2 regions of the Bacillus sp. JJ864 genome follow, and region 2 is predicted to be linked to the other one. Evidence: riboswitches for the same ligand, from Rfam matches in the RefSeq annotation. Region 2 holds a riboswitch; the other holds the start of a gene.
The links. A riboswitch is a leader RNA that binds a small molecule or an ion and turns the genes downstream of it on or off. The one in region 2 is predicted to bind FMN.
Positions count from the first base shown of each region.

Region 1: linked by a shared signal. The riboswitch ahead of V7024_RS13025 (ECF transporter S component) and the one ahead of ribD (bifunctional diaminohydroxyphosphoribosylaminopyrimidine deaminase/5-amino-6-(5-phosphoribosylamino)uracil reductase RibD) in region 2 are both predicted to bind FMN.

Region 1 is NZ_JBALLY010000078.1:31,290-39,249, forward strand. It holds gene V7024_RS13005 (ATP-binding protein) at 1-843, shown strand, start outside; gene V7024_RS13010 (cob(I)yrinic acid a,c-diamide adenosyltransferase) at 1,185-1,766, shown strand; gene V7024_RS13015 (peptidoglycan DD-metalloendopeptidase family protein) at 1,851-2,465, shown strand; gene V7024_RS13020 (hypothetical protein) at 2,499-3,182, opposite strand; FMN riboswitch at 3,417-3,553, shown strand; gene V7024_RS13025 (ECF transporter S component) at 3,718-4,296, shown strand; gene V7024_RS13030 (ferredoxin) at 4,449-4,697, opposite strand; gene V7024_RS13035 (helix-turn-helix domain-containing protein) at 4,925-5,986, shown strand; gene V7024_RS13040 (RecQ family ATP-dependent DNA helicase) at 5,976-7,502, shown strand; gene V7024_RS13045 (CPBP family intramembrane glutamic endopeptidase) at 7,502-7,960, shown strand, end outside.
Region 2 is NZ_JBALLY010000042.1:4,838-12,797, reverse strand. It holds partial or broken gene V7024_RS08080 (RNA-guided endonuclease InsQ/TnpB family protein) at 1-101, shown strand, start outside; gene V7024_RS08075 (CDGSH iron-sulfur domain-containing protein) at 245-448, shown strand; gene crcB (fluoride efflux transporter CrcB) at 484-837, opposite strand; gene V7024_RS08065 (fluoride efflux transporter FluC) at 834-1,238, opposite strand; FMN riboswitch at 1,407-1,550, shown strand; gene ribD (bifunctional diaminohydroxyphosphoribosylaminopyrimidine deaminase/5-amino-6-(5-phosphoribosylamino)uracil reductase RibD) at 1,854-2,966, shown strand; gene ribE (riboflavin synthase) at 2,947-3,591, shown strand; gene V7024_RS08050 (bifunctional 3,4-dihydroxy-2-butanone-4-phosphate synthase/GTP cyclohydrolase II) at 3,605-4,798, shown strand; gene ribH (6,7-dimethyl-8-ribityllumazine synthase) at 5,019-5,480, shown strand; partial or broken gene V7024_RS08040 (hypothetical protein) at 5,617-5,917, opposite strand; gene bioB (biotin synthase BioB) at 6,108-7,106, opposite strand; gene bioC (malonyl-ACP O-methyltransferase BioC) at 7,060-7,917, opposite strand; gene V7024_RS08025 (alpha/beta fold hydrolase) at 7,910-7,960, opposite strand, start outside.

The sequences.
Region 1 (7,960 bases), on a different contig from region 2:
TTCCATTCAGTTGTAGAAAGTGAACAGCAACAAGTTGTGGAAATTAATTTAGAAAAAGGGAATTATGTTGTATTGATGACACCGCTATACAATCAGACAAAAATTCGAGGGGCTGTTGCAGTACTTCGTGATATGACAGAAGAGCGCCGTCTAGAAAAAATGCGGAAAGATTTTATTGCAAATGTCTCGCATGAATTACGTACACCGATGGTTATGCTTCAAGGATATAGTGAAGCAATTTTAGATGATATTGTTCAAACGAAAGAAGAAGTGCACGAATTTGTGCAAATCATTTATGATGAATCTGTCCGATTAGGGCGTCTTGTGAATGAGTTATTAGATTTAGCTCGAATGGAGAGCGGTCATGTAGAATTACATATATCAGAGGTAGATGTCGTTCCATTTGTTGAAAAGATTGCACGGAAGTTTCAAGGAATAGCAAAGGAAAAAGAGGTTCAATTACTCGTTGATTTTCGAACTTCCATAAAACAGCATTCTTTTGATCCTGATCGAATGGAACAAGTGTTAACAAATTTAATTGATAATGCGTTGAGGCATACAAATACCGGTGGTAAAGTATCGCTTATTATTGATGAGAAAAATAACGGAATTGTATTCGAAGTTTCAGATTCTGGGGTTGGTATTCCAGAAGAGGATATTCCGTTCTTATTTGAGCGTTTTTATAAAGCAGATAAAGCTCGTACACGCGGGAAAGCAGGTGGTACAGGCTTAGGACTTGCAATTGCCAAAAACATTGTGCGAGGACATGAGGGTAAAATAACAGTGTCGAGTGTGGTAGGTGAGGGTACAACATTCTCTGTATATTTACCATCAGAAGTATGATGAAAAGCTTATCTTTTTGATAAGCTTTTTTTATAGAGTGAAACAATGAGTAGTAGGGGCTGAATTCTCTAATGAGTACCAATTGAATTTTTATGGGTAAGTATCTCTAGTCTATATAAATCCAAATTAAAAAGCGACATAAAACCATCTTTTTTTTAGGTGGGCGAGAGCATCTGGCCATGCATAGAAGCGGTCAGGGCCTTTTCCTGCCACATGCGAAGTTTAAACAAAGAGAAAAAGCGAGTGGAAGCTCCTTTTTTTCTGAATAGCAGCAGTCTATATGTTGGAAAATCAAAATGGATTCATATAGTAAAATAGTATATAAGAGAAGGGAGAAAAGTATGAAGCTCTATACAAAAACAGGAGATAAGGGCAGAACAAGTCTTGTCGGGGGACGCGTAGATAAGGATGATTTGCGTGTGGAGGCATACGGAACACTTGATGAGGCGAATTCGTTTATTGGGCATGCAATGACACTATTGCAAGGTGAATTGTTTCAAGATATTTATCAAGAACTTGAAAAGATTCAGCATGAGTTGTTTGATTGCGGCGGGGATTTAGCGATTGTGAAGAAAAAAATTCCGTATAAAGTAACGGAGGATATCATTACTTTTCTAGAGAAAAAGATTGATGTATATGTAAAAGAAGCACCGCCGCTGGAACGTTTTATTTTGCCAGGAGGAAGTGAAGGAGCAGCGATTATTCATATCGCTCGCACTGTTACAAGAAGAGCAGAACGGGGCATTGTTTCTTTAAAGAAACAAGATGAGATAAATGAACATGTTTTGCAATACGTAAATCGTTTATCGGATTATTTATTTGCAGTTGCAAGGGTTGTGAATGCTCGTTCTCATGTAAACGATGTAGAGTATGAAAGAAGTGCGATTGTGTTTCGAGATGAAGTAGAAAAGAAAGAGAAATAGACTCTTTCTTTTTTTGTATACTTTTTTCTATAATCAACCACAATAGAAAAAGTGTGGTTGATTATAGAAAACGGAGGATTTACAATGAAAGCTTTAAAGATTATATTGTTTTTCTTTTGTGTTTTTTTTATAGGACAAGCAGAAGGTGCTGCTGAAGAAAAACAGTGGACGTGGCCGGTAGAGGGACGGATTAGTGATTATTTTGGAACGAGAAATGGAAAGCATTTTGGCATTGATATTGCTGCACCAATAGGCACTTCAATTGTAGCTATGCATGATGGCATTGTAACAAAATCTTATTTTTCTAATAGTTATGGTCATGTTGTATTTATTAAACATAGAGATTATGAAGCTGTATATGCACATATGAATAAACGACTTGTGAGGGAGGGAGAAGAGATTTTGCAAGGGCAAATAATTGGACAAGTAGGGAATACAGGACATTCTAATGGAGCGCATTTACATTTAGAAACTCATAAAGGATCTTGGACAATAGCGAAAACATATGCGGTTAATCCGCTGCAAATACTTGGGGAAAAACAAAATACGGTAGCATCTGCTTCTGTATATGTTGTACAAAAAGGGGATACACTATTGAGCATTGCTAGGAAGTTTGGTACAACTGTTGGAGAATTGAAAGTGAAAAACCACTTACAAAAAGATAACATTTATCCTTCGCAAAAATTACATATTAATTGAAAAAAGAGCTAGGAAGACTAGCTCTTTCGTTTGTTACCAAAAAATAAACAGGCAGATAAATCCGGAAATTGCTAAATAGCTATAATAATAAAATACTTTCGCCCTTGTTTTTTCTTCTGTTCTAAATAGGACAATAGTAGGTTCAATAAGGCCGATAACAAAACAAAGCAGGCCAAGTAACATACAGCCAAGGGATAGTGAGTACAAAGCAATTTGGACTTGAAATGGAACGATCAGTTTTAATACAAATGCAATCAGTGCAGTATAGCAGATTGTTCCAATATACATATTTAATGTTGTGTTGGAACGATAACCCGGCAGTTTTTTAAAAAATGGTCTAGAAACAATCTCTATCTCTAAAGATGTATTAGTTTGAACAATTTTCTCTGCCTTCTTTCCTTGATGAAACAAAGAAAGGATCCAATTCCGTTCCCCCTGAAAGACGAATTGGGTTTTTGTTAAATAATGATCGATTTTGACTTTTCTCCAGCTTTTCCATGGGTGTCGTTCGCAAAGCTTTAGTTTACTGTCTGAGTTTTTGTCATATTGGTATATGCTAATTCCATGTATATCAAAGGCAGCATAATATGTGTCTCTTGAGAATTTTCCTGAGTCAACAGGACAATAGAACAGTAATTCTTTTTTTAAATAAAAATATTCTTTGCGAAGATTTTTTTTCATAACTTCTTGAATTGATTGTTTTTTTTCTTTACTCATGACATTTCCTCCACTGTAAGAAAATGCTGTTTTCTTAACAATATCATATCTTATCACTTTCGCATATGAATGGCTAGAGAATTGCCAACAATTAGGGACAAACACGAAAAAATGTTCTTTTTTGTCATATTATTTACTAGTCATTAGAATGTCATGCAATGTGAAGGAAAAAGAGGCATTTTCATTCACATTGTTTAAAAGTTGTTGTATAATGATGAGGAAAATAGAATATCGGTCTATCTTCGGGGCAGGGTGAAAATCCCGACCGGCGGTGATGAACACATGTATTTGTTCTAAGCCCGCGAGCCGTTAAGGCAGGATTTGGTGCGATTCCAAAGCCGACAGTACAGTCTGGATGGGAGAAGATGGAGGTTCAAGCGTTCAAAAAAGATAAGCATTTGAACGTCTATTTGATGTACCTAAAATTTCTCCCTTTGCGTTTCGGATGCAAAGGGTTTTTTTTATCTAGAATTTTAGGGCATAGCAGAACCTTTCCACTTTCCATGAGATGATCGATGGAAAAGGAGAAAGAATTATGAAACAACAAAAGAGTGTAGTAAAAATGATGAGCATTGCGATGCTATCGAGCATTGCGTATTTGCTAATGATGCTGGATTTTCCATTTCCAGGATTACCACCGTTTTTGAAAATTGATTTTAGTGATGTCCCAGCATTAATTGTAGCAATTATTTTTGGGCCGCTTTCAGGTGTAATTGTAGAAGCGATAAAAAACGTTCTTTATTATGGTATCCAAGGAAGTTTAACGGGAGTGCCAGTAGGGGAAACGGCGAATTTTATTGCTGGATGTCTTTTTATTCTTCCGGCATCTATTTTGTTCCGTAAACATCGCACAATTAAAAGTTTAACAACTGGATTGATGTTAGGGGCAATTTGTATGACACTAATTATGAGTGTACTAAATTATTTCATCATTTTACCAGCTTACACTTGGTTCTTAGGTCAACCTGCTATGTCTAGCGGTGCAATGCGTCAAATGATTGTGGCAGCAATTTTACCTTTTAATTTAATTAAAGGAATTATAGTAACAATTGTGTTTGTTCCTTTATTTTCTCGATTAAAAGTATGGGTGTTTGCAAAAATGAAAAATGCATAAATAGAAGATTTTGCATCAGTGGATATTTTTCTGCTGATGCTTTTTTATCCTGTAAAAGCCTGATTGCCGACAAGTTTCCATTCGTTTAGAAGGGGTATTATTTTTTATAGAATAAAAAATAACCCTCATCATTTGAGGGTTATTTCTGGAGGCTATTCAAATTTTAATGCGTCGCCGTCGAATGCTTCATCTGCCACTTTAATAGAATCTGTTGGGCAACCTTCAAATGCATCCATCATATCATCGATTAATACATCTGGAATTTCAACGATACCTTGGTTATCGTCTAATGTTACGAATGCAATACCTTCATCATCGTAATCATAAATATCTGGTGCAGCAGCTCCGCAAGCTCCACATGCAATGCAAGTATCTTTATCAACAATTGTATATTTTGCCATCTTTGAATTACCTCCTCGAGAATATATATATAAAAACACTGATAAAAATTCTAATCTTATTGTAAAACGGTTTTTATAACTTTTCAATACAAAATTATAATGATAATGCTTATCAATTAGATCTGTCAACTAATTTCTTTAGTCATTCATGATGTTTTTAAAATATCTAAATAAGTTGCATTTTGTTACAATGGTAGTAGAAGTAGAGTGAAAGGATGGAAGCGACATTGCAGCTACAATATACTGTACTATACTGTTTAAAGCAATTAAAAGGTGAACGGACAGTTTCTTCCATTTATCACCTTTTAAAAGGAAAGCGTTCTTCACAAACATTTCAGGATGGGAATATGTTTCATCTTTCCTTTTTATTTGGTGTATATAAATCTTTAAGACGTCATGATTATGATAAACAGATTGAAACATTATTAAACGCACAACTTATTACATGTGTACATGAAAATACTTACATTTTATCCGAAGTAGGAGAGAAACAATTAAATGAATGGGAGAAAATATTTTACTTCCCGAAACATTTACATGGCCTGCATTACGGTGAACTTGGAGAGAGTTTTTGGAAAAGATTATCCTTAATTATACAAACTGTATCAAATTTAAAGCAGCAAAATGTGAAATTTCTTCCGATTCAACAAGATACAGAAATCACGATTTGGGTAAAACGATTTATTATGAGCTCTTCTGTTTCAAGAGAATATTTAGCGGAACAGTTATATAAAGAAATAAATTTAATATTAATGAATGTGACTTCATTAGAAGCGACTATTTTAGTGTACCGTCTCACGGGATACCATCGTATTGGTTATACAACAGATCAGCTTGGCGATATGATGAAGCAAGATGCACTTCGCGTATATCTTTTGTTTTGGGGAACAATTCATTTCATCATTCAACAAGTGCAACATCAGAACCAGCAGTTTCCATTGTTAACAGAAATCATTGCGTATCCAAACGAAAAAGCAGATTTATTTAGTATATCCACACAAAAAACGTATCAATTATGGAAACAAGGAAGAACTATGGATGAAATTGCGCGGATCAGGAAATTAAAAGTTGCAACAATTGAAGATCATATTGTAGAAATTGCATTACGTGAGAAAGAATTTCAGGTGGAGCATTTTATAGAAAAAGAAAAAATGAAGCAAATACAGAACATGATTGAGAAGTTACAGACACGGAAGCTGCGAATATTAAAACAAGCTGCTGGAGAGCATGTTTCCTATTTTGAGATTCGTCTTGTATTAGCTCGAGTAGGGGGATTATATGAGACTTGAAGATATTTTATATCAGTGGTTTGGATACCGAACATTTCGATCCGGGCAAAAGGAAGTCGTTGCAGATTTATTAAGGGGAAACTCTGTTGTAGCGATGCTGCCAACTGGAGGCGGAAAATCACTTTGTTATCAGCTGCCAGGTCTTGTACAAGATGGAACGGTACTGATTGTTTCACCATTATTGTCTTTAATGGAAGATCAAGTTACACAATTAAAATATATAGTGAAAAATCAAGTTATTGCTCTTAATAGCTTTCGGACAATAATAGAAAAAAAAGAAGCGATGCGGCGGTTGCATTCCTATAAATTTGTCTTTGTATCTCCTGAAATGTTGCAATCAGATGTGTTGCTAAAAGAACTAAGAAAAATCCATATTTCTTTATTTGTTGTGGATGAAGCACATTGTATTTCTCAATGGGGATATGATTTTCGAACAGATTATAAAAAGCTAGATCAAGTTATTGCATCAATGGGTTATCCGCCGGTTCTTGCTTTAACAGCTACAGCTACGAAAGAAGTATTACAAGATATTATTGAAAGCTTACATTTGAAAGATGTGAAGCAGCACTTATATTCGATTGATCGTCCTAATATCGCTATGAAAGTCGAGTTTGTACAAACGATTCAAGAGAAAAAAGAAGCATTATTATCTTATGTGAAATATTTACAAGGACCTGGAATCGTTTATTGTTCAAGTCGGGCTTGGACTGAACGCCTTGCAGCGTACTTAAGAGATGAAGGTATTGATGATATTGCATATTATCACGGGGGAATGGAACACGAAGAACGGATGTTAATTCAGCAACAATTTATGAACGATCAACTGCAAATTGTTGTCTGTACAAGTGCGTTTGGTATGGGAGTAAATAAGCAAAATACACGGTATATTATCCATTTCCATTATCCAATCAATATAGAATCTTATTTACAAGAAATTGGACGAGCAGGCCGTGATGGAGAACCGAGCATTGCTATTTTGTTATGTAGCCCGCTTGATCATGATTTGCCTCTCTCCATTATTGAAGAAGAATTACCAAATGAACAACAAATTCGTTTTTTATTTTCTTTATTGCGAGAAACAGCCCCACAAACGAAAGTGTTATCGTTAGAAGATATAGAAGAAATTTGCTATAATGCAGCGGGGTTAAATGAACAATACTGGAGATTTATTCGATATCATTTCGAAAAGATGAAAATCATCCAACATAGGCAATTGATGACTGAATTCTTGTCAGATGAGGCTGAGCAGAAATTAATTACAGAAGTAAGAACGCGGCTTTATAATAAATATGGTCAACTAGAAACGATGAAAGAATGGATATGGCGAACAGATTGTAAAAGAGAAGCAATTCTTTCTAAGTTTGGATATGTAAAGGAAATACAGCCGAAAAATTGTTGTAATTGTTGTGGGATTCATATGGAAGATTATAAAAAAAAGCAAGCGAGACAACCTGTTTTCGACTATAATTGGGAAACAGAGTTACAATTGCTCTTCGGATTTAGAGGGAAGGAATGATGGATATACGTAAGAAAAGTATTGAAGACATGAGCCCAAAAGAAATCCGACTGAATTTATATATTACACAAGCAATTGTTATATGTGTGGGAATACTATTAGCGTATACATTCTTTCCGAGTATGGATACATTTTTGAATTTGTGGTCCTGGGATTTTTCATCTGTTTTTTTTATAGGTGGAGGAGTAGCTTGTAGTATTGTTTTGTTGGATTATATTGCAATGAATCTTTTTCCTGAATCATGGTTTGATGACGGTGGAATTAATGATCGCATGTTTCAAGGCATGTCTGTTTTTCAAGTGTTGGCTGTTACTCTTTTAATCGGAACAGCAGAGGAGTTTTTATTTCGTGGTGTGATACAAACATATTTTGGTTTAATTTTTGCGAGTGTGGTATTTGCTGTTTTACATATTCGCTATATTACCAAGCCGTTTTTATTTTGTTTTGTATTGCTGATT
Region 2 (7,960 bases):
TACGAAAAGTAGTCCCGAATGCATGGACAAACGGGATTGAGGGGTTAGGCGTGAAACAGCTCGCTAGTGTGTTAACTCCACTGACGTTAATCGTCCGTTAGGTCGAAACGTTAGAAACCCCCACTTCAAGCTTTGGTAAGTGGGGGAGTATTCATTTTCTCACAAAAAGCATTGTTTCTAAACATTGTCAAGTCATTCTAGTAAGTATATGATAAGCATATGCGTTTGGTAAGGGGGTGTAACAATGGGGAAAGTACAAATTAAAGTAAATGATAATGGTTCGTTCCGCATTACAGGGGATGTGGAACTAATCGATGCGGAAGGAAATGTCTTCCCAGCAAAACCGGCATTTTCGTTATGCCGCTGTGGGTTATCAAAAAATATGCCGTATTGCGATGGTTCGCATAAAGGACAATTTGAATCTGTTGTACGTGCACCGAAAGAATAAACAAATACGCGCACAAGAACATGTGCGCGTGTTTTTTACATCCTGCCCATATAAAATCCTGCAAAAGCACTTCCGATCCCTATTACATAACTCATAACAAAATATAGGAATGCCTTTTGCCCTTCTCGTTTATGTATCAATTGTATCATTTCAAGTTGATATGTCGAAAATGTCGTAAATGCCCCCATAAATCCTGTGCCACATAATAATATCCACATTTTAGCTACTTCAGCACCGTATAACATGCCGAGTAAAAACGAACCGATTATATTTATAAAAAATGTTCCATAAGGAAAAGAATCCCCATATTTTTCTTTCGCTATCGTACTAATATAAAAACGGGCAATTGCACCGAAAAAGCCACCGATACTGACAAGTAAAATATTCATACGTTTCCTTCTTTCCTCACACTGCGTTCATATAGTTTATTTCCAACATAAAATCCGCCAAAAGAGAAAAGCAATCCTCCTATCATACTTGCGCTCACATATAAAAAAGCCACCCTAAACGCTTCATGCTGTAATAGATTCAGCGTGTCTACACTAAACGTTGAGAACGTTGTATAGGAACCAATTATCCCTGTACCAATCGCACTTATCATAAGCGGTGACACTTGTTTCATTCGAAAGATAGACATCGTTAAAAATGCTAATAAAAAGCTTCCACTCATATTAGCTAACCATGTTGCGAATGGAAAACCAGTAAAAGATGTTATTTCAAAGAGCTGTCCTACTCCATAGCGAGCTAAAGCTCCGATCACGCCGCCTATTCCTACAGCAATATATTTCATACTTTCACCTCGTTTTAAACACTATATAAAATTTTTCTACACTAGTATAACAAATTTACTCTCCTCGCTAACGTAAATTTACCCCCCTCCTTTATTTTCATACAATTCTTTACATTTAAATATTTTTTTATAGCCTTTTGTCTTTTTTGTGCTATAATGTGAGCAAACAGCATCCTTCGGGGTCGGGTGAAATTCCCAACCGGCGGTGATGAAGTGCACACTTCTAAGTCCGTGACCCGTTTTCTAATTGAAAACGGTGGATCTAGTGAGACTCTAGAGCCGACAGTATAGTCTGGATGGGAGAAGGATATGTTTTCTAGTACGTATAATAGGATACTACGTTTATTTCAGCATGCGCATTTGTACTGTTTATTTTTAAACATGCATATGTTTTCTTTCATATACCATTCTTTTCTTTGCTGAAATCATACAATAACACTAGCATGTAAAAAAATAGATAGTTGCTGGGCTTCTTTTCTATGCAAACTTATCAGTCAATGCTAGGTTTCTTCAGTGTACTTTCGTATCCTTCTTATATTTCTAGAAACATCGTCTCTCTCACCCCAAGGATTCTATCCTTGGGGTTTTTTTGATTTTTTTAGGAGAGGTGAGTTTATGACAGATCAAGAATATATGGCACTTGCTTTGCAATTAGCAAAAAATACAGCTGGGCAAACAAGTCCTAATCCTATGGTCGGTGCTGTTGTTGTAAAAGACGGGAATATCATTGGAGTGGGGTCCCATTTACGAGCAGGAACTGAACATGCTGAAGTTCACGCTCTTCGCATGGCTGGTGAAAATGCCCACGGTGCAACAGTTTATGTAACGCTAGAACCGTGCAGTCATCACGGAAAAACGCCTCCTTGCTGTGATTTTCTCATCGCAAAGAACGTCAAACGAGTCGTTGTTGCAGTACTCGATAGCAACCCGCTCGTTTCAGGTCAAGGTGTCAAGCGATTACAGGAAGCTGGAATTGATGTAACAATTGGTGTACTGGAAAAAGAAGCAAAAGAATTAAATCGTTACTTTTTCCACTACATGAGAACAAAGCGGCCATTTGTCACATTAAAAACAGCAATGAGTTTAGATGGAAAAATCGCTACTCGTACAGGAGAAAGTAAATGGATTACAGGCGAAGAGGCACGTGCCAATGTACACCGTTATCGCCATACACACGATGCCATTCTCGTCGGTGTAAATACAATTATTACCGATAACCCGCATTTAACAACGCGGCTTGTAAATGGCGGAAAAAGTCCAATTCGCATCGTACTTGATACACATTTACGAACCCCGCTTTCATCTCACGTAATTACAAATGGTGAGACGCCAACATGGGTTATCGTTGGAAGTGACGTTTCAAAAGAGAAAATTTCAAAATTTCAATCAGATATGGTATCTGTATTGCAAATGAAGACGAATCATATTGAAATAAACGAACTGCTCGATCTTCTCGGAGAAAAAAATATTCTTTCTCTCTTTGTCGAAGGCGGACAAACAGTTCATGCAAGTTTCTTAGAAGCAAAATGTTTTCAGGAACTGATTACTTATATTAGCCCAAAGCTAATTGGTGGTAAAGAAGCCCCAACCTGTTTTGGCGGAAATGGTTTTACACAACTAGAAAATGCACTCACGCTGCACATTCAATCGATGGAACAAATTGGTGATGATATAAAAGTCGTTGCCACCCCAAGAAAAGAGGTGCCTTATGTTTACAGGAATTGTTGAGGAACTCGGAACAATCGCTAATATGCAGCAAACTGGCAAAGCTATGAAACTGACAATTTCGGCAGAGACCATTTTGACAGACGTAAACTTAGGTGACAGCATTGCTGTAAACGGGATTTGTTTAACTGTCACTTCTTTTACCCCCACTTCTTTTACCGTTGATGTCATGCCCGAGACGATGCGAGCAACGTCTCTCCAATTACTTAGCCGTGGCTGGGCAGTAAATTTAGAGCGTGCTATGAGTGCAAATGGCCGCTTCGGTGGGCATTTTGTAACAGGACACATTGACGGCACCGGAACAATTATTGATAAAAAACGAAGCTATAACGCTGTATATTACAAAATACAATTACCAAATGAATTGCTTCGTTATTGTTTACAAAAAGGATCTGTTGCCATTGACGGCACGAGTCTTACGATTTTTGGCATTGATGAATCTTCCATCACAATCTCTCTCATTCCACACACATTAAGTCAGTCAGTCATCGGAACAAAAACTGCTGGCGATATTGTGAACATTGAGTGCGATATGATTGGAAAATATATTGAACGTTTTATTACACAGCCAACATCTAAAAAGAGCTCTATTACAGAAAACTTTTTACAAGACAATGGGTTCCTATAAGGGAGGAAATGAAATGTTTCATCAAATTGAAGAAGCGTTAGAAGATTTAAAACAAGGAAAAGTTGTTATCGTCTGCGATGATGAAAATAGAGAAAATGAAGGGGATTTTATTTCTTTAGCCGAGTATATTACACCGGAAACAATCAACTTCATGATTACACATGGGCGCGGTCTTGTATGTGTTCCCATTACAGAAGAATATGCCGATCGTTTAGAATTAGGACCTATGGTTTCACAAAATACAGATTCACACGGTACAGCTTTTACAGTTAGCGTCGATCACATTTCGACGACAACTGGTATTAGCGCTCATGAACGCGCGACAACTGTACGTGAACTATTAAACCCGGAAGCGACAGCCAGTGATTTTAAACGCCCTGGACATATCTTCCCTTTAATCGCAAAAGCAGGTGGCGTTCTTCGCCGCGCCGGGCATACAGAAGCTGCTGTAGATTTAGCTACATTATGCGGTGTAGAGCCAGCAGGCGTTATTTGTGAAATTATAAATGAAGATGGAACGATGGCACGAGTGCCTGATTTATTAGAAATCGCCAAGCAATTTAATCTAAAAATGATTACAATTGAAGACTTAATTGCGTATCGTCGTCATCATGAAACATTCGTGCAACGCGAAGTCGAAATTACACTACCAACTGACTTTGGTACATTTCGGGCAATTGGTTATTCCAATTCTTTAGATAATCAAGAACATATCGCTCTTATAAAAGGCGATGTTTCTACAGGCGAACCAGCGCTTGTACGTGTCCATTCTGAGTGCTTAACCGGCGATGTATTTGGATCTTTCCGCTGCGACTGCGGTCCGCAGCTTCATGCAGCGCTCGCTCAAATTGAACGAGAAGGAAAAGGGGTTCTTCTATACATGCGTCAAGAAGGACGCGGCATTGGGCTGCTAAATAAATTGCGAGCATATAAACTGCAAGAAGAAGGTTACGACACTGTAGAGGCAAATGAAAAACTTGGCTTTGCAGCTGATCTTCGTGACTACGGAATTGGCGCACAAATTTTAAAAGATTTAGGATTACAACAGCTTCGCCTTTTAACAAATAATCCACGTAAAATCGCAGGCTTACAAGGTTATGATTTAGAAGTTGTAGAGCGCGTGCCGCTCCAAATGCCGACAAAAGAAGAGAATAAAGCATATTTACAAACAAAATCAACAAAATTAGGTCATTTATTAAATTTATAATATATAACTACAAATTAAAAAGTGAACATTCCCCCCCTTTTTTAGGAGAGGGTGAGAGCGTCTGGCCGCGCATAGGAGCGGTCAGGGCCTTTTCCTGCCACATGCAAAGTTTAAAATAAAGGGAGAATGCGAGAGCAGGTCTTATTTTTCTTTGCATAGGAGCGACTTCTGTGTTGGAAAAATGAAAATAAATTTATATAAATTAAGGGAGAGATACATGATGGTATTCGAAGGTCATTTAGTTGGTACAGGATTAAAAGTAGGTATTGTTGTTGGTCGTTTTAACGAATTTATTACAAGCAAACTATTAGGCGGCGCATTAGACGGTTTAAAACGTCACGGAGTAGAAGAAAACAACATTGATGTTGCTTGGGTCCCTGGTGCATTTGAAATTCCGTTAATCGCAAAGAAAATGGCAAACAGCGGAAAATACGATGCTGTTATTACACTTGGAACAGTGATACGCGGCGCAACAACGCATTATGATTATGTTTGTAATGAAGTGGCAAAAGGCGTAGCTTCCCTTTCATTACAAACAGAAATCCCTGTTATCTTTGGCGTCTTAACAACCGAAACGATTGAACAAGCAATTGAACGTGCTGGCACAAAAGCTGGCAATAAAGGCTGGGAATCTGCGGTTGCAGCGATTGAAATGGCAAACCTATCCCGCCAATGGGCATAAAGTAAAACTTCCTCTTGTGAGACGCTTTTCCTCACAAGAGGTTAGTTGAACCAATCGGGCTCTTATGGCTGGTTTGATTTTCTTTCTGCTCTTACTTCTTACCAGCCGTTTGAGCGGGGTGAAGTGAAGCTACCCATTAATGTGGGAAAAACCGATTACATTTCAAGTATAAAATAAAGAGAGGCTTCTGCCTCTTTTTATTTTTCCGTTTTTCCTTCCCCCTGTTCTTCTTGTAAAATTTGCAGCTCTTCCCGCACTTCTTTTAAATTTTTTCCCTCTGTATCGATTCCAAAATACGCAGCTTGGTGCCGAAAATGCTGTTCGACCCTCTTTTGCAAATCTTTCTGTTCAGGATTTTCAGCAGCTTTTACTGAATCTGCACTAACCGCCTTTAATAAAATAAGAAAACTCATCACTGCTAATATATATTTATGCATGCGAATCCCCCAAATCACCATTAAATTCTCTCTTACTATGTACAATTGCAGAATGGGAAATTCAAATACATATTACTTCATTTCTTTACAAACCCAATGATTACAACACTTATATACGCTTTATTACATTTTATTTACAAAAAAAGAAAGCTCCTTCATAGAGAGCTTTCTTCTCAAATTATCAGGGGATTTATAATGCACATTCCTCAATTTCAAATCCTAAATCTTCAATCATTCCCCAGTCTGCTGTTGGCTCTTGGCCAGCAGTTGTTAAATAATCACCAACGAAGATTGAGTTGGCCGCAAATAAACCAAGAGGTTGAACAGCTCGTAAATTAATTTCACGTCCACCAGAAATACGAATTTCTTTTGACGGATTCACAAAGCGCATCATTGCTAATACTCTCAAGCACTGCATTGGTGTTAATTCTTTTTGTCCTTCTAACGGTGTTCCCTTTACAGAAACAAGGAAGTTACATGGAATAGAATCCGCAGCTAAACGCTTTAATTCAAATGCAATCTCTACGCGTTGTTCCTCCGTTTCCCCCATTCCGAAAATAGCACCAGAACACGGTGATATACCCGCATGCTTCGCTTTTTCAACCGTATCAACGCGATCGTCATACGTATGAGTTGAACAAATACTTTCGTAATTATCTACATGCGTATTTAAATTATGATTGTAACGATGCACGCCAGCTTCTGCAAGGCGGTGCGCTTGATCTTCATTTAAGAATCCTAGACAGCAACAAATCTTCAAATCAGTTGTTTCGCGAATTTCCTTTACCGCTCCAATAACATGATCTACTTCTTTATTAGTTGGGCGACGGCCAGAAGCTACAATACAATATGTGCCTGCCTTACGTTTGATTGCTTCATGTGCACCTTCGACAATCTTCTCTTGTGTTAACCAAGCATATTTATCAATCGGAGCTTCGGATACGATTGATTGAGAACAATACCCACAATCCTCTGGACATAACCCTGATTTCGTATTAATAATCATATTTAATTTTACTTTTTTCCCGAAGTAATGATGACGAATCGTATACGCCGCATTCATAATTTCTAAAACTTCTTCATCATTTGCTTGTAAAATACTTAGTGCCTCTTCTTTCGTTACATCTCTTCCCTCTAATACTTCAAATGCGATTTGCTTCCAATCTGTTTTCGTTTGTACATGTTTCATTTCTTCTCTTCCCCTCTTTTTTCATATAAGAAAATAAAGCATGATATGTTGCTGTAATTCGTTCACCTTCTGTAAAATCCCGTTCGTATATGCGGAGCATACTGCGAAAGACAGAAGGACTTTGACAGTAAGATTCTTCGTTGCTATTCGTTGCTCCAACTTTACGAATCGATTGTAAAAATTCACGAACTGTATCAAACGTCTCTGTGTAACATGTTTCAGTAATATGTATATCCCCTGTTATTCTTTTACATAATTGTTGCAACTGTAATCCTGTAAAAAAGCTTTGCCCAACAGTTGTAGTACCTTCTATTGCATACTCTGTTTTCGCACGCTGAAATGATGTATGAAGCTCATGAAACGTTTCATTTCCAAATGTTGAAAACAACAGCACACCATCTTCACGTAAATTTTCATATAAATTTACTAATGTAGCTGGTAAATCATTTAACCATTGAAATGTTGCATTGGAGATCATAACATCATATTGTTCGTGAAGCGTAATACGTTCAATGTCTTCACATTGAAATGTAACAGCCTCTACATTACACCTTGTTTTTGCTTTCGCAATCATACTTTCTGCAAAATCAACAGCTGTAATCGTTGCCTTTGGAAAGGATGTTGCTAGTTGCTCTGTAACATAACCTGTACCGCTGCCAAGTTCTAAAATATGAATTTGTGCCGCTTCGTCGTAATGTTCTTTCATATGAGCAAGCAGCTGATCTGCCATCTTTTTTTGAACATTTGCATATTGATCATAGGATACAGCAGCTTGATTAAATCGTTTTTGTAACAACGTCTTGTTAATCATTTCGCTCTATCCCCTTTACAAACTGTATCACTTCTTTTGCACA